4 regions of the Rahnella sp. EDr1-12 genome follow, and region 3 is predicted to be linked to each of the others. Evidence: predicted binding sites of a transcription regulator. Region 3 holds the regulator's gene; each other region holds the start of a gene.
The links. Region 3 encodes PhoB, which activates phosphate uptake and scavenging genes when phosphate is short. Its sites were predicted from a motif close to CTGTCATAAAACTGNCNNAT; they were not measured.
Positions count from the first base shown of each region.

Region 1: a site for PhoB is predicted at 2,089-2,108, ahead of glpT (glycerol-3-phosphate transporter). Genes of this name have one in related genera too.
Region 2: a site for PhoB is predicted at 2,228-2,247, ahead of serA (phosphoglycerate dehydrogenase). Genes of this name have one in related genera too.
Region 4: a site for PhoB is predicted at 1,150-1,169, ahead of ACO0U8_RS22750 (MIP/aquaporin family protein). Genes of this name have one in related genera too.

Region 1 covers NZ_JBLZNY010000008.1:68,479-72,388, reverse strand. The annotation lists gene ACO0U8_RS22015 (ABC transporter ATP-binding protein) at 1-587, shown strand, start outside; gene glpT (glycerol-3-phosphate transporter) at 637-1,989, opposite strand; gene ACO0U8_RS22005 (DcrB family lipoprotein) at 2,206-2,763, opposite strand; gene ACO0U8_RS22000 (7-cyano-7-deazaguanine/7-aminomethyl-7-deazaguanine transporter) at 2,913-3,584, opposite strand; gene tusA (sulfurtransferase TusA) at 3,819-3,910, shown strand, end outside.
Region 2 covers NZ_JBLZNY010000001.1:1,397,125-1,401,034, reverse strand. The annotation lists gene ACO0U8_RS06625 (oxidative stress defense protein) at 1-312, shown strand, start outside; gene ACO0U8_RS06620 (LysR family transcriptional regulator ArgP) at 380-1,282, opposite strand; gene rpiA (ribose-5-phosphate isomerase RpiA) at 1,510-2,172, shown strand; gene serA (phosphoglycerate dehydrogenase) at 2,522-3,760, shown strand.
Region 3 covers NZ_JBLZNY010000001.1:1,292,423-1,296,332, forward strand. The annotation lists gene phoR (phosphate regulon sensor histidine kinase PhoR) at 1-952, opposite strand, end outside; gene phoB (phosphate response regulator transcription factor PhoB) at 974-1,663, opposite strand; gene sbcD (exonuclease subunit SbcD) at 1,880-3,118, shown strand; gene sbcC (exonuclease subunit SbcC) at 3,115-3,910, shown strand, end outside.
Region 4 covers NZ_JBLZNY010000009.1:80,651-84,560, reverse strand. The annotation lists gene rraA (ribonuclease E activity regulator RraA) at 1-442, shown strand, start outside; gene zapB (cell division protein ZapB) at 506-745, opposite strand; gene ACO0U8_RS22750 (MIP/aquaporin family protein) at 1,333-2,181, shown strand; gene glpK (glycerol kinase GlpK) at 2,227-3,750, shown strand; gene glpX (class II fructose-bisphosphatase) at 3,894-3,910, shown strand, end outside.

The DNA.
Region 1 (3,910 bases), on a different contig from region 3:
TTGACGCCGCACTGCGCGTACAGATGCGACAGGAAATCAGTCAGCTGCATAGCCGCCTGAAAAATACCATGATTTACGTGACCCACGATCAGGTCGAGGCGATGACGCTGGCCGACAGGATTGTGGTGCTTAATCAGGGCAATATTGAGCAAATCGGCACGCCGGTTGAGCTTTATAACCATCCCGCCAGCCTTTTTGTTGCCGGTTTTATTGGCACGCCGAAAATCAATGTGATCCCGGCGCAGGTCGTTGGCCGCCAGCTTCGGGTTAACGGGCAGCCGCTGTTTCCGCTGGGGGATAAATTCCCGGCGGCGCAGGACGGACAAAGGGTGTCGCTCGCCATCCGCCCCGAGCTGTTACGCCTGGAGGAAGCGACAGATCATGGGTTTGACGTTGTGGTCGATTTTACGGAACTTCAGGGGGATTCGACGCTGGTGTACGCAACATTTGGTGAGCACGCCCTGAAGATGAAATCGTCGAAACAGCTTTCGTTTCCCCGCCATACCGCCCTCAGGTTCGGGTTTAATGCCGCCAGTGTTTTACTGTTTGATGCACAGGGAAAGCGGATCCCACAGGCCATGGCGTAGAAAACCAAAAGGCACCCAGGGGTGCCTTTTGGCTGCCGGTGATCCTCAATCAGGCACTTTTAGCCAGCTGCGCTTTGTGTTTGTTTTCACTGAGCATGGTCAGAACCAGCAGCAGCACGGCCAGCACACAACCGGCGATCATCACGATAAAACCGCCGTCCCAGCCGAAGTAATCCACGGTGTAACCGACAATCGCACTGGCGGCGACCGAGCCACCAAGATAACCAAACAGACCGGTGAAACCTGCCGCGGTGCCCGCTGCTTTTTTCGGTGCCAGCTCCAGCGCGTGTAAACCAATCAGCATCACCGGGCCATAAATCAGGAAGCCGATGGTGATCATGCAGGCCATATCAATGCCCGGATTGCCGACCGGGTTCAGCCAGTACACGACGGTGGCGATGGTCACCAGCACCATAAAGAACACGCCGGTTGCGCCGCGATTCCCTTTGAAGACTTTGTCCGACATCCAGCCGCACAGCAGCGTCCCCGGGATCCCCGCATATTCATACAGGAAGTATGCCCATGAGGATTTATCCAGCGCGAAATGCTTCACTTCTTTCAGGTAAGTCGGTGACCAGTCGAGGATGCCGTAGCGCAGCAGGTAAACAAATACGTTTGCCAGCGCGATATACCACAGCAGTTTGTTCGGCAAAATGTACTGCATGAAAATCTGTTTCGCGGTCAGTTCCTGCTCAGCCGATTCTTTCACGTAGTCCGGCGGATAGTCGTTTTTATACTCTTCAATCGGCGGTAAACCGCAGGACTGCGGGGTATCGCGCATGGTCATGAAGGCAAATACGGCCAGCAGGATCGCGCCGAAAGCAGGCATGTACAACGCTGCGTGCCAGTCGTTAAACCACGCCATCCCGAGCAGGAACAGCAGCGGAGGAATACCGCCGCCGACGTTATGTGCGCAGTTCCATACCGATACCACGCCGCCGCGTTCTTTCTGTGACCACCAGTGAACCATGGTGCGTCCGCACGGCGGCCAGCCCATTCCCTGGAACCAGCCACACAGGAACAGCAAAACAAACATGATGGCAATGCTTGAGGTTGCCCACGGCACGAAGCCCATAAACAGCATCACAGCCGCAGCCAGAATCAAACCGGCGGGCAGAAACATGCGCGGATTCGAGCGGTCTGATACCGACCCCATAATGAATTTTGAGATGCCGTACGCAATAGAAATACCGGATAACGCAAAACCGAGATCGCCACGGGAGAAGCCCTGATCGATCAGGTACGGCATGGCCAGTGCGAAGTTTTTGCGCACCAGATAATAGGCGGCGTAACCGAAGAAAATCCCCATGAAAATCTGCCAGCGGAGACGGCGATAAAGCGGGTCGACGTGGTTTTCATCCACGGGAGCTTTGTGTGGTGCGGGTTTGAAAATACTGAGCATACATGCCTCCGATGGCATAAATCAGGTCTGACTCGTCATGAGCAAGTGTGTTCTAAAACGAACATCATGTTAGCGGTTTGCGCGCAAACGAACTGTGAGTTATGACAGAATTGTTACATTTTTATTACGGAGGTGCGTGCGGAGAAGCAAAGTGGCTGACGGAGATAAAAAAAAGCGGAGCCTGAGCTCCGCCTGAGGGTGTCACTGACCCTGAATTTACTGCACTTTCAGCGTATTGATAATGGCTTCTGCATCAGCCTGCGCCTGCTGCTGATTGTCGGCTGGCAGAGTAATTTGCAGCGTCAGCAAATGGCTGTCCACTTTACCCAGCACGATTGAAGAATAGGCTTTCTGACCGGCCGAGGTGATGACGCTGTCGTACTGCTGCATGGTCTGTCCGTTAACCTGAATCGATTTGTTGGTCACGACCTGCAAGTTGGTATCACGGGCTTTTTGCTGATCCTGCAAACGGGCAGTCAGCACTTCCAGCGATTCCGTGGTGTTATCGCCGAGGATCACAATCACCGCTTTCTGACCGGTGCTGTCAGCATACACGTGCATGTTGTTTGCCTGCGTGCCCAGCTTACCGCTCTGGTCGCTCATTCCCTGCGGCAGGGAGAAAGTCACTTTCCCATCCAGCAGGCTGACTGGCGCGGTTGTCGCGGCGGCGGCGGCGGCTTTATTGGCATCCGGTGCATCAGTGGACTTCCCGTCACACGCAGCCAGACCGGCGATCAGTACTGCCATTCCCATCATTTTAGCGAAGTTACGCATCGGGCTTCCTTAAGTGACCTGTTTATCAGGCTGAGATGTTGATTTAACGGCCTTATGGCAACCTATTCACGCCACAAATGCAAGTCAGATTATGGCGCGATTTTTGTTTTTAGCGAGGTGAGCGGGGAGCCATTTGCCCCCGCGAATTTTCAGTGCGCGCGCAGGGCCGGGTGGTCGTGATTTCCCTGTGCGGACAAACGCCTGAGCAGCATGTTCAGCAGCATGCCGTACATCGGCAGGAAGAACACCAGACAGATCAGCACTTTGAACGTGTAATCCACCATCGCGATTTCCACCCAATGCTGGGCCATAAACGCATCGCTGCTTTTGTAGAAGGCGATAAAGAAAAACGACAGCGTGTCGCTGATGTTGCCGAGGAACATCGAGGCGACCGGCGCTATCCACCAGCGGCGGTTCTGGCGCAGGCGGTTAAACACGTGAACGTCGAGAATTTGCCCCAGCACATACGCCATAAAACTGGCGGTGGCGATACGCGCGACCATGATATTCAGGCTGCTGAGCGCTTGTGCACCCTGCCATTGCGCTTCAAAGAACAGCGCGGAAATCACGTAGGAGATCGCCAGTGCCGGCACCATCACCGACAAAATAATGCGTCGCGCCAGCGGAGCACCAAAAATACGGACGGTCAGATCGGTGGCCAGAAAAATAAACGGAAAGGTGAACGCGCCCCAGGTGGTGTGGAAACCAAAAATGGAGACGGGCAACTGAACCAGATAGTTACTGGAGGTGATGATGGCGATGTGGAATAGCGAAAGCCATATCAGCGCGGAAAACCGCTGCTGAGCAGTAAAAGAGTACATAGATGTGACCTTTTTAGTGAATTGGGGTGAGGGAACCCAAGAATATTGTGACTTTTCGCGCCGATAATTCGGTGCGGCGCGCATAGTACCTGTTTGCGCACCGTTTGCGCAACAGATCCAACGGTTAATTTTAGCGCAATGAGCCGCGTGAGTTGCACCAGAAATTCTGCGGGTTAAACTGTTGGCCTTTGCCAGACAACCGCGCATTCCTGCACCCAGATGTTGAGAAACGAAATGAACGATCCCTTTATCAACCCGGACCATCAGCTTGATGCGCTGGGCCTGCGTTGCCCGGAACCCGTAATGATGGTTCGCAAAGCGGTACG
Region 2 (3,910 bases), 100 kb from region 3:
GGCGTGGCGAATCCGGATCGTTTCCGCGATGAAGCGCGTCAGAAAGCCATTGATAACGCCACGCAGCAGGCAAAATCGCTGGCCGAAGGTTTCCACACCACGCTGGGGCCGGTCTACAGCATCCGTTATCACGTGGCTAACTACCAGCCGATGCCGGTGGCGCGCATGTATAAAACTGCCGAAGCCGCAGGGCAGAGCGATGTCGCGCAAACCTACGAGCAGCAAAGCATTCACTTCGACGACCAGGTCGATGTGGTGTTCGAATTGCAGCCTCAGGCACCCGCAGCACCCGCACCTGCACCTGCTCAGTAAGAATGATTCTGTAGAAATGAAAAAACCCGCTCAGGCGGGTTTTTTCATTTTTGGTTGAGCAGGAAGGTCAGTCCTGGCGCAGAACCTGATGCCCGTGGGCCAGCAGCGCGTCGGTGACTTTACGCATCATGCGGCTTTCCGGCGCAAAACGGTGCCAGTAAAGCATACGGCGCTGGAACAGGCCCGGCGTCAGGTCGATCAGTTCGCCGCTCTCCAGTTCTTTCTCGATTTGCAGATGCGGGATCATGCAACAGGTAGTGCCCTGACGCGCCAGCTGCACGAAGGCTTCCGACGAGTTAACGATATGGCACGGCACACTGCCCGGCGACAAATCGAAGTTCTGTTGCAGGAAGGCCTGATGCATATCGTCGAGGTGGTCAAACGCCACCGCAGGCGCTTTCAGCAAGGCGGAGCGGGTGACGCCGTTCGGGAAGTAGCGATCGGCAAAGGGTTTGGAACCGACAAACAGATAGTCCAGCGCGCCCAGTTGATCGACCAGACAGCTCGGCAGCGGCTGTGGCTGAATACTCACCGCACCGACCACTTCACCGCGACGCAGACGTTCCTGCGTGCGTGTTTCATCTTCGACCTGCAAATTCAGGCGGATAGGGGAGTCGACCAGCACCGATTTCAGCGCGGGTAACAACCAGGTCGCCAGACTGTCGGCGTTGACTGCCAGCGAAAGCAGCAGTGGCGTATCATTACTGTCGCTGTTGCTGTCACTGCCCAGCCACTCTTCTTCCAGCAATTCCACCTGATGCAGCAAGGCCAGTAATTTCTGTCCCTGCTCGGTCGGGCGGGGTGGAACGGTACGCACCAGCAGCGGTTGGCCGAATAAATTTTCCAGTTGCTTAATACGCTGAGAGACGGCCGATTGTGTGATGCAAAGCTTCTGTGCGGCGCGTTCAAAACCGCGCTCACGGATGACCGCGTCCAGTGCCTGCAACGTTCTATAGTCCGGGCGTTTCATCGGAGTTCTGTCCCTTGGGTTCAATATTATCCGGACACTATGCCACAGTTTGTCAGTTTTTGTGGTGAGGAAAATCTTGGTGTTTGCAGCGCAATTGCACTTAATAAGTGTGAGCTTGTCACGCTCTTGGCTGCCCAATCTGCCGGGACATGCTTTATAATCACCGGCACAATTCGTTTCACCGAACTATTCACGCCACTTTCGGGTTATCAGACAGAGAAGCCATTATGACGCAGGAAGAATTGAAGAAAGCAGTCGGCTGGGCCGCACTGGATTACGTCACGCCGGGCACCATTGTCGGTGTTGGTACCGGATCCACCGCCGCGCATTTCATTGATGCACTGGGGTCCATCAAAGGCCAGATCGAAGGCGCAGTCTCCAGCTCCGACGCGTCTACCGCAAAACTGAAAAGCCTTGGCATCCATGTTTTCGACAGTAACGAAGTCGATTCGCTGGATGTGTATGTCGACGGCGCAGATGAAATCAACGGTTCAATGCAAATGATTAAAGGCGGCGGCGCAGCGCTGACCCGCGAAAAAATCATTGCGGCGATTGCCAAAAAATTCATCTGTATTGTGGATGCCTCCAAGCAGGTCGATGTGCTGGGTAAATTCCCGCTGCCGGTGGAAGTGATCCCGATGGCGCGCTCCTATGTTGCACGTGAGCTTGTGAAACTCGGCGGCCTGCCGGAATACCGTCAGAATGTGCTGACAGATAACGGTAACGTGATCCTCGATGTGCATAACCTGAACATTCTGGATGCCGTCGCGATGGAAAATAAGATCAACAGCATTGCCGGTGTGGTGACCGTTGGCCTGTTCGCCAACCGTGGCGCAGACGTGGCGCTGGTCGGGACTTCCGAAGGCGTGAAAACCGTTAAACTGAAGTAATGACGATATAAGCAGAAGATCTGGCTGCTTTAGCCCAAAGCAGCCAGCCTCCGCCTTGTCATCCCGCTGTCATAACGCAATGTTATGAAGATGATAATTTTCTGGTTGAATCATCTTTTCTTCAAAGGCTTTAATTTGGTGACTTATGTCACATTTCAGTATTTCTCCTCCTGAACGTCTGGCGCTGTAAAATCTAACCAGCATGAAATGCTAAAAACCAACAGGCATGGTGAGCCTTCTGCTGCCTGGCAGGCAATCGTTTGTATTGATGATGGCGGATTTTTTGTTATGTTGGCTGTGAGCAATCACCTCGCAGTTCGAATTCAGCCAGAAAATATAGGGTCGGGAAATGGCAAAAGTATCACTTGAGAAAGACAAGATTAAATTTTTGTTAGTGGAAGGCGTCCACCAAAGTGCGGTTGATACACTCCGTGCCGCGGGTTACACCAATATTGAATTTCACAAAGGTGCTTTAGATACAGAATCGCTCAAAGAGTCGATTCGTGATGCGCACTTTGTTGGACTCCGATCGCGTACTCAGCTGACCGAAGAAGTGTTCCAGGCAGCAGAAAAACTGGTGGCTGTTGGGTGTTTCTGTATCGGGACCAATCAGGTTGATCTGAAAGCCGCCACGCGTCGCGGTGTTCCGGTGTTCAACGCACCGTTTTCTAACACCCGCTCAGTAGCCGAAATGGTGCTGGGTGAAATGTTGCTGATGATGCGCGGTATTCCTGAAGCGAATGCGAAAGCGCACCGTGGTATCTGGAACAAGCTGGCCGTCGGTTCATTTGAAGCACGCGGCAAACGTCTGGGTATCATCGGTTACGGCCATATCGGTACGCAGCTGGGCATCCTGGCAGAAAGCCTCGGGATGCGCGTGTTCTACTACGACATCGAAAGCAAATTGCCGTTGGGTAATGCGCAGCCAATTGCTTCGTTGCAGGAACTGCTTAATACCAGCGACGTCGTGACGCTGCATGTGCCCGAAACCGCCGGGACAAAAGACATGATTTCTGAAGTGCAGCTGGCGCAGATGAAGCCGGGCGCGCTGCTGATCAACGCCTCGCGCGGCACGGTCATCGACATTCCTGCTCTGTGCAATGCACTGCGCAGCAAACATCTTTCTGGTGCGGCGATCGACGTCTTCCCGGAAGAGCCAGCGACCAACAGCGATCCTTTCAATTCTCCGCTGTGTGAATTCGACAACGTGCTGCTGACGCCGCACATTGGCGGTTCGACCATGGAAGCGCAGGAAGGTATCGGCCTCGAAGTGGCAGGCAAACTGGCGAAATACTCTGACAACGGTTCAACACTGTCAGCGGTTAACTTCCCGGAAGCCTCTTTGCCAGCACACACTGAGAAAGCCAGCCGTCTGTTGCATATCCACGAAAACCGTCCGGGCGTGCTGACCAGCATCAACCAGATTTTTGCGGAGCAGGGCATCAACATCGCCGCGCAGTATCTGCAAACCAGCCCGGAAATTGGTTATGTGGTTATCGATGCGGAAACAGATATCGCGACGCTGACTACCGCGTTACAGCTGATGAAAGCGATCCCGGGAACCATTCGTGCCCGCTTGCTCTACTGATCGTATCAGCCATAAATGACAAAGCCGCCGAAAGGCGGTTTTTTTGTGTCTGGATAAAGTGGTGTGTCAGGTTTTTAAGCGTCCTGGAAGGCGCTTCATGTTTCAGAAGTAAAAGGAGAGGGTGATCAATCCGCAGAGGATCATGGATGA
Region 3 (3,910 bases):
GTTGATCTTCGTTGCCAAAGACCTTCAGCTTGTCGTTTATGCGGAATACGACCTCATGCTGGCCGCCGCTCAGCGTCTGCACTTCACGCTCCAGCATGCCGAGCATCACCGGAATATCGACTTTCTCGTGCAAATCCATATTGGCAGAGGCTTCTATTTTCGACAGCGTCAGCAACTGTTTTACCAGCCCGTCCATGCGTCGCGTCTGCTCCTGCATGGTATCCAGCGCTTTGGAACGAAACGGCTCTTCCAGCTTGGCGTCTTCCATCATTTCCAGATAGCCCTGCAAAACGGTCAGCGGCGTACGCAGCTCATGGCTGACGTTAGCGAAGAAGTTGCGTCGCGCGCCCTCGAGCTGACGCATCTGCGTGACATCCCGCGCCACCATCAGTAATTGCCCTTCAGAATAAGGCATCACGCGAAACTCCACGTAATGCTCATTATTCAGCTGAAGATTCAGTGCACGGCTGAAATCACGTGCCTGGATCCAGGCGCGAAACTCCGGGTAGCGCAAAAGATTAAAGATGTGCTGCCCGTTGTCTTCCGGCCAGCGAAAGCCGAGCAGTTCCTGCGCCAGACCGTTACACCAGAAAATATTGCCCTCTTCGGTGGTCAGCACCACCGCATCAGGTAACGATTCTGCACCGCTGCGAAAACGTTTAATTAATTGCCCTAATTCGCGACGACGACGACGGTTACGCATCTGCATCTGGTTCAGCCCGTAGAACAGCGGCTCCCAGCTCCAGCGCCCGTTTGGCGGGGTGATGCTGCGGTCAAGCCACAGCCAATGTGAGAGTTTAAGCTGGTTGTAATAGTTCCAGCCCAGCGCCGCCAGCAGCGACGCAAAGAGAAGCCAGCCAAAATGGCCAACAAAAATGCCGAGAATGATCGCTGGCAGGCAGAAGAGGAAAAATTCGCCGGCCAGCCGTTTCCATGACAAACGTTCTAACACACAGATTCTCCGCTGTGGGGATTAATAACGCGTTGAGAAACGGTATCCCGTGCCACGGACAGTCTGAATCATTCTGTCATGTCCACTGGTTTCCAGCGCTTTACGTAAACGACGAATATGCACGTCCACGGTGCGATCTTCCACATAAACGTTAGTGCCCCAGACGTTATTCAGCAACTGTTCGCGGCTGTAAACACGTTCTGAGTGGGTCATAAAGAAGTGTAATAATTTGAATTCGGTCGGCCCCATGTCGAGCGCCTGCTCGTTGGCCATCACCCGGTGAGAGGAAGGATCCAGGCTCAGCCCCTGCATGTCGATCACTTCTTCCACCGCCATCGGAGAAATGCGGCGCATTACCGCTTTGATGCGGGCAACCAGTTCTTTCGGAGAAAACGGTTTGGTGATGTAATCATCGGCACCCACTTCGAGGCCGCGCACCCGATCTTCTTCTTCACCGCGTGCGGTCAGCATCATCACCGGGATTTCGCGGGTCAGGGCTTCACGTTTAAGGTGCTTAATAAACTGAATACCGGAACCGCCCGGTAACATCCAGTCGAGCAGGATAAGCTCAGGATAAGGCTCGACCAGCTGGGCCACCGCGGAATCAAAATCTTCAGCTTCAACAGCCTGATAGCCATTTTGTTCCAGTACAAAACACACCATTTCACGAATAGGAGCTTCGTCTTCAACCACTAATATACGTCTAGCCATCGTAGGTCCTGCCAATAGGTTAGCGATCTTTTATTTGATTGCGGGCGCCATTATGCGTCAGTTTTGTGACAGATTTATGAATAGAAAGGATGGTTCATTACCCGGCAATTTAACAGCCATCTTGCTGAAATGCGTCCGATTTTCTCAGGACATCGTCCCCCGTCGGCGTTTATACTTTGCGCCATTGTTACCGCACCGCGAACCACAGGGAGTTTCATGCGCCTGATCCACACCTCAGACTGGCATCTTGGCCAGTATTTCTTTACCAAAAGCCGCGCCGCCGAGCACCAGGCCTTTCTGCGCTGGCTGACGGAACAGGTGGAAAATCATCAGGTTGATGCCGTGATCGTGGCCGGTGACATTTTCGATACCGGCTCACCGCCGAGCTATGCCCGCGAACTGTATAACCGCTTCGTGGTGGAATTACAACGCACCGGCTGTCAGCTGATTGTGCTGGCGGGTAATCATGACTCCGTCGCCACGTTAAATGAGTCCCGCGAGCTGCTTTCCTGTCTCAATACCCGGGTGATCGCCACCGTCGGCGAAGATCTGTCTGAGCAAGTGCTGGTGTTAAATCAGCGCAATGGTACGCCGGGAGCCGTACTCTGTGCGATCCCCTTTTTACGCCCGCGCGATTTAATCGCCAGTCAGGCAGGGCAATCCGGCAGCGACAAACAGCTGGCCTTACAGGAAGCCATTGCCGCGCATTATGATGCGCTGTGGCACGCTGCGCAGGCCAAACGCGACCAACTGGGTCTGCCGCTGCCAATCATCGCCACCGGCCATCTGACCACCGTTGGCGTCAGCACCTCTGATTCCGTGCGCGACATCTATATAGGAACTCTCGATGCCTTTCCGGCGCAGGCGTTCCCGCCGGTAGATTACGTGGCGCTCGGACATATCCACCGCGCGCAGTGCGTGGCGAAAACGGAACATATCCGTTACAGCGGTTCCCCTATTCCGCTCAGTTTTGATGAGCTGAGCAAAGCCAAAAGCGTCTATCTGCTGGATTTCGACGGTGCCACGCTCAACGCCATCGACACGCTGGAGATCCCCGTTTTCCAGCCGATGCAAATCATCAAAGGCTCGCTGGCGGAGATTGAACAGCAGCTGGCGCACTTCACCGGAGGCGATGCCACAAAACCGGTCTGGCTGGATATTGAAGTGGCGACGCAGGATTATCTCAGCGACATTCAGCGCCGCATTCAGGCGCTGACCGCCGAACTGCCGGTGGAGGTCGTGTTACTGCGCCGCAGTAAAGAACAACGGATCCACAGCATCGAACAGCAGGAAAAAGAAACCCTCAGCGAGCTGAGCGTCAGCGACGTTTTTGAACGCAGATTGTCGCTGGAAGCGGATACGGATGAACCGCGCCAGACGCGGATGCGCACGCTGTTCGCCCAGGTTGTCGAACAGGTCACCAGCGGTCAGAGCACGGAGGGCAGCGCACAATGAAAATTCTCAGCCTGCGTTTAAAAAACCTGAACTCGCTGGCAGGCGAATGGAAAATTGATTTCACCGCCGAGCCGTTCGCCAGCAACGGTTTATTCGCCATCACCGGCCCGACCGGCGCGGGGAAAACCACCCTGCTCGATGCCATTTGTCTGGCGCTATATCATCAGACGCCACGCCTGAACGTCACGCCAAGTCAGAATGAACTGATGACCCGCCATACCGCCGAGTCACTGGCCGAAGTGGAGTTTGAAGTGAAAGGCATCGGCTATCGCGCATTCTGGAGCCAGCGCCGCGCGAAAAACTCACCGGACGGCAATTTACAGGCGCCAAAAGTCGAGCTGGCCTTGCTGGCCGACGGCAAAATTCTGGCAGATAAAGTGCGCGATAAACTCGATGCCATCGCCGAACTGACCGGACTGGATTTTGGCCGTTTCACCAAATCGATGATGTTGTCGCAGGGCCAGTTCGCGGCGTTTCTGAATGCCGACGCCAACGACCGGGCCGAACTGCTGGAAGAACTCACCGGTACCGAAATCTACGGTCTGCTGTCAGAACGCGTGTTTGAACAGCATAAAGAGGCACGCGTCACCCTGGACGGTTTGCATCAACGCATGGCCGGTATCGAACTGCTTAGCGAAGAACAGCGCCAGGCGCTGGAAACAGAACTGACTGAGCTGAATGCGCAGGAAATCAGCCTCAGCCGGCAGGCGCAGCAGCGCCAGCAGGATCTTAACTGGCTGCAACAGTGGCAGCAGGTGCAGCAAAAACTTCAGCAGTCTCAGCAGCAACTGA
Region 4 (3,910 bases), on a different contig from region 3:
AGTGAATGTTGTCGAACCCCTGTTCTCCAACTTTGGTGGCCGTACTTCATTTGGCGGGCAAATCACGACAGTGAAGTGTTTCGAAGACAATGGCTTGCTTTATGACCTGCTGGAAGAGAATGGTCGTGGCCGCGTGTTGGTGGTCGATGGCGGCGGTTCTGTTCGTCGTGCATTACTTGATGCCGGTCTGGCACGTCAGGCATTGCAAAACGAATGGGAAGGCATTTTGATTTACGGTGCGGTTCGTCAGGTGGATGACCTGGAAGAGCTCGACCTTGGCATTCAGGCTATGGCAGCCATTCCGGCTGGCGCAGGCAGTGAGGGGATCGGCGAAAGCGACATTCGTGTTAATTTCGGCGGCGTGACCTTCTTCTCCGGCGACCACTTGTATGCTGATAACACCGGTATCATCCTGTCAGAAGACCCGCTCGATATCGAATAACCTTCGCTTACAGCAACAAAAAAGGACGCCTGGGCGTCCTTTTTTATTTGGAAAATGAAGCCGTTAGACTTCTTCCATTTTTCCCAACAGTGCACGCAGACGATCCTGCCAGACGTGTTGCTCTTCTTTCAGCTGTGCGTTTTCGCGCACCAGCGACTCGTGATTACCACTCGCCTGCTGAACTTCATGAGACAAGGTGTTGTTTTGCTCTTTCAGTTCTTCGATTTCCATCTGCAACAGAGTAATGGTATCGATCGCTTGCTGAACTTTAGCTTCTAGTTTCTCAAATACTTCAAATGACATTTTTCGGTCCCCTTATGTTCGCAAGGCGCACATCTTATGTTCTGCCGCATCGTCCGGACACGGCTCAAAAATTCCTGCACTTCGCCGATTTCTATAATAAATTCAAATCGCAATGACGTTTGAACTTCACCGGGATTTCAAAAAAACGGCGGGTGTCTTAACGAGTGATTGTATGTAGCCAGCCTTGCCCTGTCTACCAAGAACCCCTCTCTGCACGCAGTCTGTTGCAATTTTCACAGGCTGAGTATCAGGAAATGCTTAAAAAGCAGAGTCACCCTCCAGAAATGTCAGCGAATACCGAATACCCTGAGCGCCATCCGACATGCGCCTTTAGCTTCACAGCCTTCACGGGAATGTCACGGTGTGGGCTTTTTACCGGTCGGCAGGACCTTTCAACACGCGAAATCGCTCATTTTTATGACACAACACACAAAAATCGATTTCGCTATTTCTCGTTTATGCTCGTTAACGATAAATTCACATTACGTTCTCATTTAATGATGAACGGCAAAATCCGATTACGTTCACGTACGCATAACAGAAAAACTATAACTAACCATTAACATCATCCTTAGCAGGATCCAACTATGAGCCAAACCATGAGTTCCACATTAAAAGGTCAGTGCATCGCTGAGTTTCTGGGTACCGGGCTTATCATTTTCTTTGGTGCGGGTTGTGTCGCAGCAATGAAACTGGCCGGTGCTACCTTTGGCCAGTGGGAAATTAGCATTATCTGGGGTCTGGGTGTGGCAATGGCCATCTACCTGACCGCAGCGATTTCAGGCGCACACCTGAACCCGGCGGTGACCGTCGCGTTATGTTTGTTTGCAAACTTTGAAGGACGCAAAGTTCTGCCTTACATCGTGGCGCAGGTCGCCGGTGCCTTCTGTGCCGCAGCGCTGGTCTACGGTCTTTACTACAACCTGTTCTTCGATTTCGAGCAAAGCCATAATATGGTGCGCGGCAGTGTCGAAAGTCTGGATCTGGCCGGTATCTTCTCCACCTATCCAAACCCGCACATTAGCGTACTGCAGGCCTTCCTGGTTGAAACGGTGATCACTGCCATTCTGATGGCGCTGATCCTCGGCCTGACGGATGACGGCAACGGCATTCCACGCGGCCCGCTGGCTCCGCTGCTGATCGGTATTCTGATCGCGGTTATCGGTGCTTCAATGGGCCCGTTAACCGGCTTCGCACTGAACCCGGCGCGTGATTTCGGTCCGAAAGTGTTCGCTTACTTCGCTGGCTGGGGCAAAGTCGCCTTCACCGGTGCACGTGATATTCCTTACTTCCTGGTTCCGATTTTTGGCCCGCTGCTCGGCGCTTCACTCGGTGCCATCGCGTACAAAGCGTTGATTGGTCGTCATCTGCCACATCAGATCAATGATATTGCAGATGAAAAAGCGCCTCAGCCTTCCAAACAGCGTAAAGCCTGATCGGCTAAACTGTTCCAAAGCTAACTTATTCGCAGGATGAAAATTATGTCAGCAGATACGACTCACGAAAAAAAATACATCGTCGCACTTGATCAGGGTACAACCAGCTCACGCGCCGTAGTTCTGGATCACGATGCCAACATCGTCAGCGTTTCACAGCGCGAATTCACCCAGATCTACCCGAAATCCGGCTGGGTGGAACACGACCCGATGGAAATCTGGTCTTCCCAGAGCTCGGTGCTGGTAGAAGTGCTGGCGAAAGCCGACATCAACTCCGATCAGATCGCCGGTATCGGTATCACCAACCAGCGTGAAACCACCATCGTGTGGGAAAAAGAAACCGGCAAGCCGATTTATAACGCGATTGTGTGGCAATGCCGTCGTACTGCTGACATCTGTGAAAAGCTGAAGAAAGACGGGATGGAAGAGTACATCCGTCATAACACCGGTCTGGTGGTTGACCCGTACTTCTCTGGTACCAAACTGAAATGGATCCTCGACCACGTTGAAGGTTCCCGTGAACGCGCTGCACGCGGCGAGCTGTTGTTCGGCACCGTGGATACCTGGCTGGTGTGGAAAATGACTCAGGGACGTGTTCACGTAACTGATTACACTAACGCCTCGCGTACCATGATGTTCAACATTCATAATCTGGAATGGGATGAACGTATGCTGGAAGTGCTGGATATTCCGCGCGCCATGCTGCCGGAAGTTCGCCCTTCTTCTGAAATTTACGGTCAGACCAACATCGGGGGTAAAGGCGGTACGCGTATTCCTATCGCCGGTATCGCCGGTGACCAGCAGGCCGCGCTGTATGGTCAGCTGTGCGTACAACCGGGTATGGCGAAAAATACCTATGGTACTGGCTGCTTCCTGCTGATGAACACCGGCACAGAAGCGGTAACCTCCAAAAATGGTCTGCTGACGACGATTGCCTGTGGTCCGCGAGGCGAAGTGAACTATGCGCTGGAAGGTGCGGTATTCGTCGGGGGTGCCTCCATTCAGTGGCTGCGCGACGAACTGAAACTGATCAGCGATGCCACAGACTCCGAATATTTCGCCAGCAAAGTGAAAGACACCAACGGCGTGTATGTGGTGCCTGCCTTCACCGGCCTTGGCGCCCCTTACTGGGACCCGTATGCCCGTGGCGCGATCTTCGGTCTGAGCCGTGGTGCAAACAGCAACCACATCATCCGTGCAACGCTGGAGTCTATCGCCTATCAGACGCGTGACGTGCTTGATGCCATGCAGGCTGATTCCGGTACCCGCCTGCAGTCTCTGCGCGTGGATGGCGGTGCGGTAGCGAACAACTTCCTGATGCAATTCCAGTCAGACATTCTCGGTACCCGCGTTGAGCGCCCTGCCGTTCTTGAAGTCACCGCGCTGGGTTCTGCTTTCCTTGCCGGGCTGGCCGTCGGTTTCTGGAACGATCTGGACGAAGTGCGCAGCAAAGCGACCATCGAACGTGAATTCCGCCCAAGCATTGAAACCACAGAACGTAATGTACGCTACAAAGGCTGGCAAAAAGCCGTGGCACGCGTTCGTTCATGGGAAGATCACGACGAGTAATCGCCGCTTTTTTTTCGCCAACACCGTCCTAAAAAACTCCCCGCCGGGGAGTTTTTTTATGCGCCTTTCCCATTGTGCTAAAATCCCCCGCACAGATGAGCCTTTGCCTCACCGATCTCTTTTTTCTTCCTACAGGCTTTCCAATGAAACGTGAATTAGC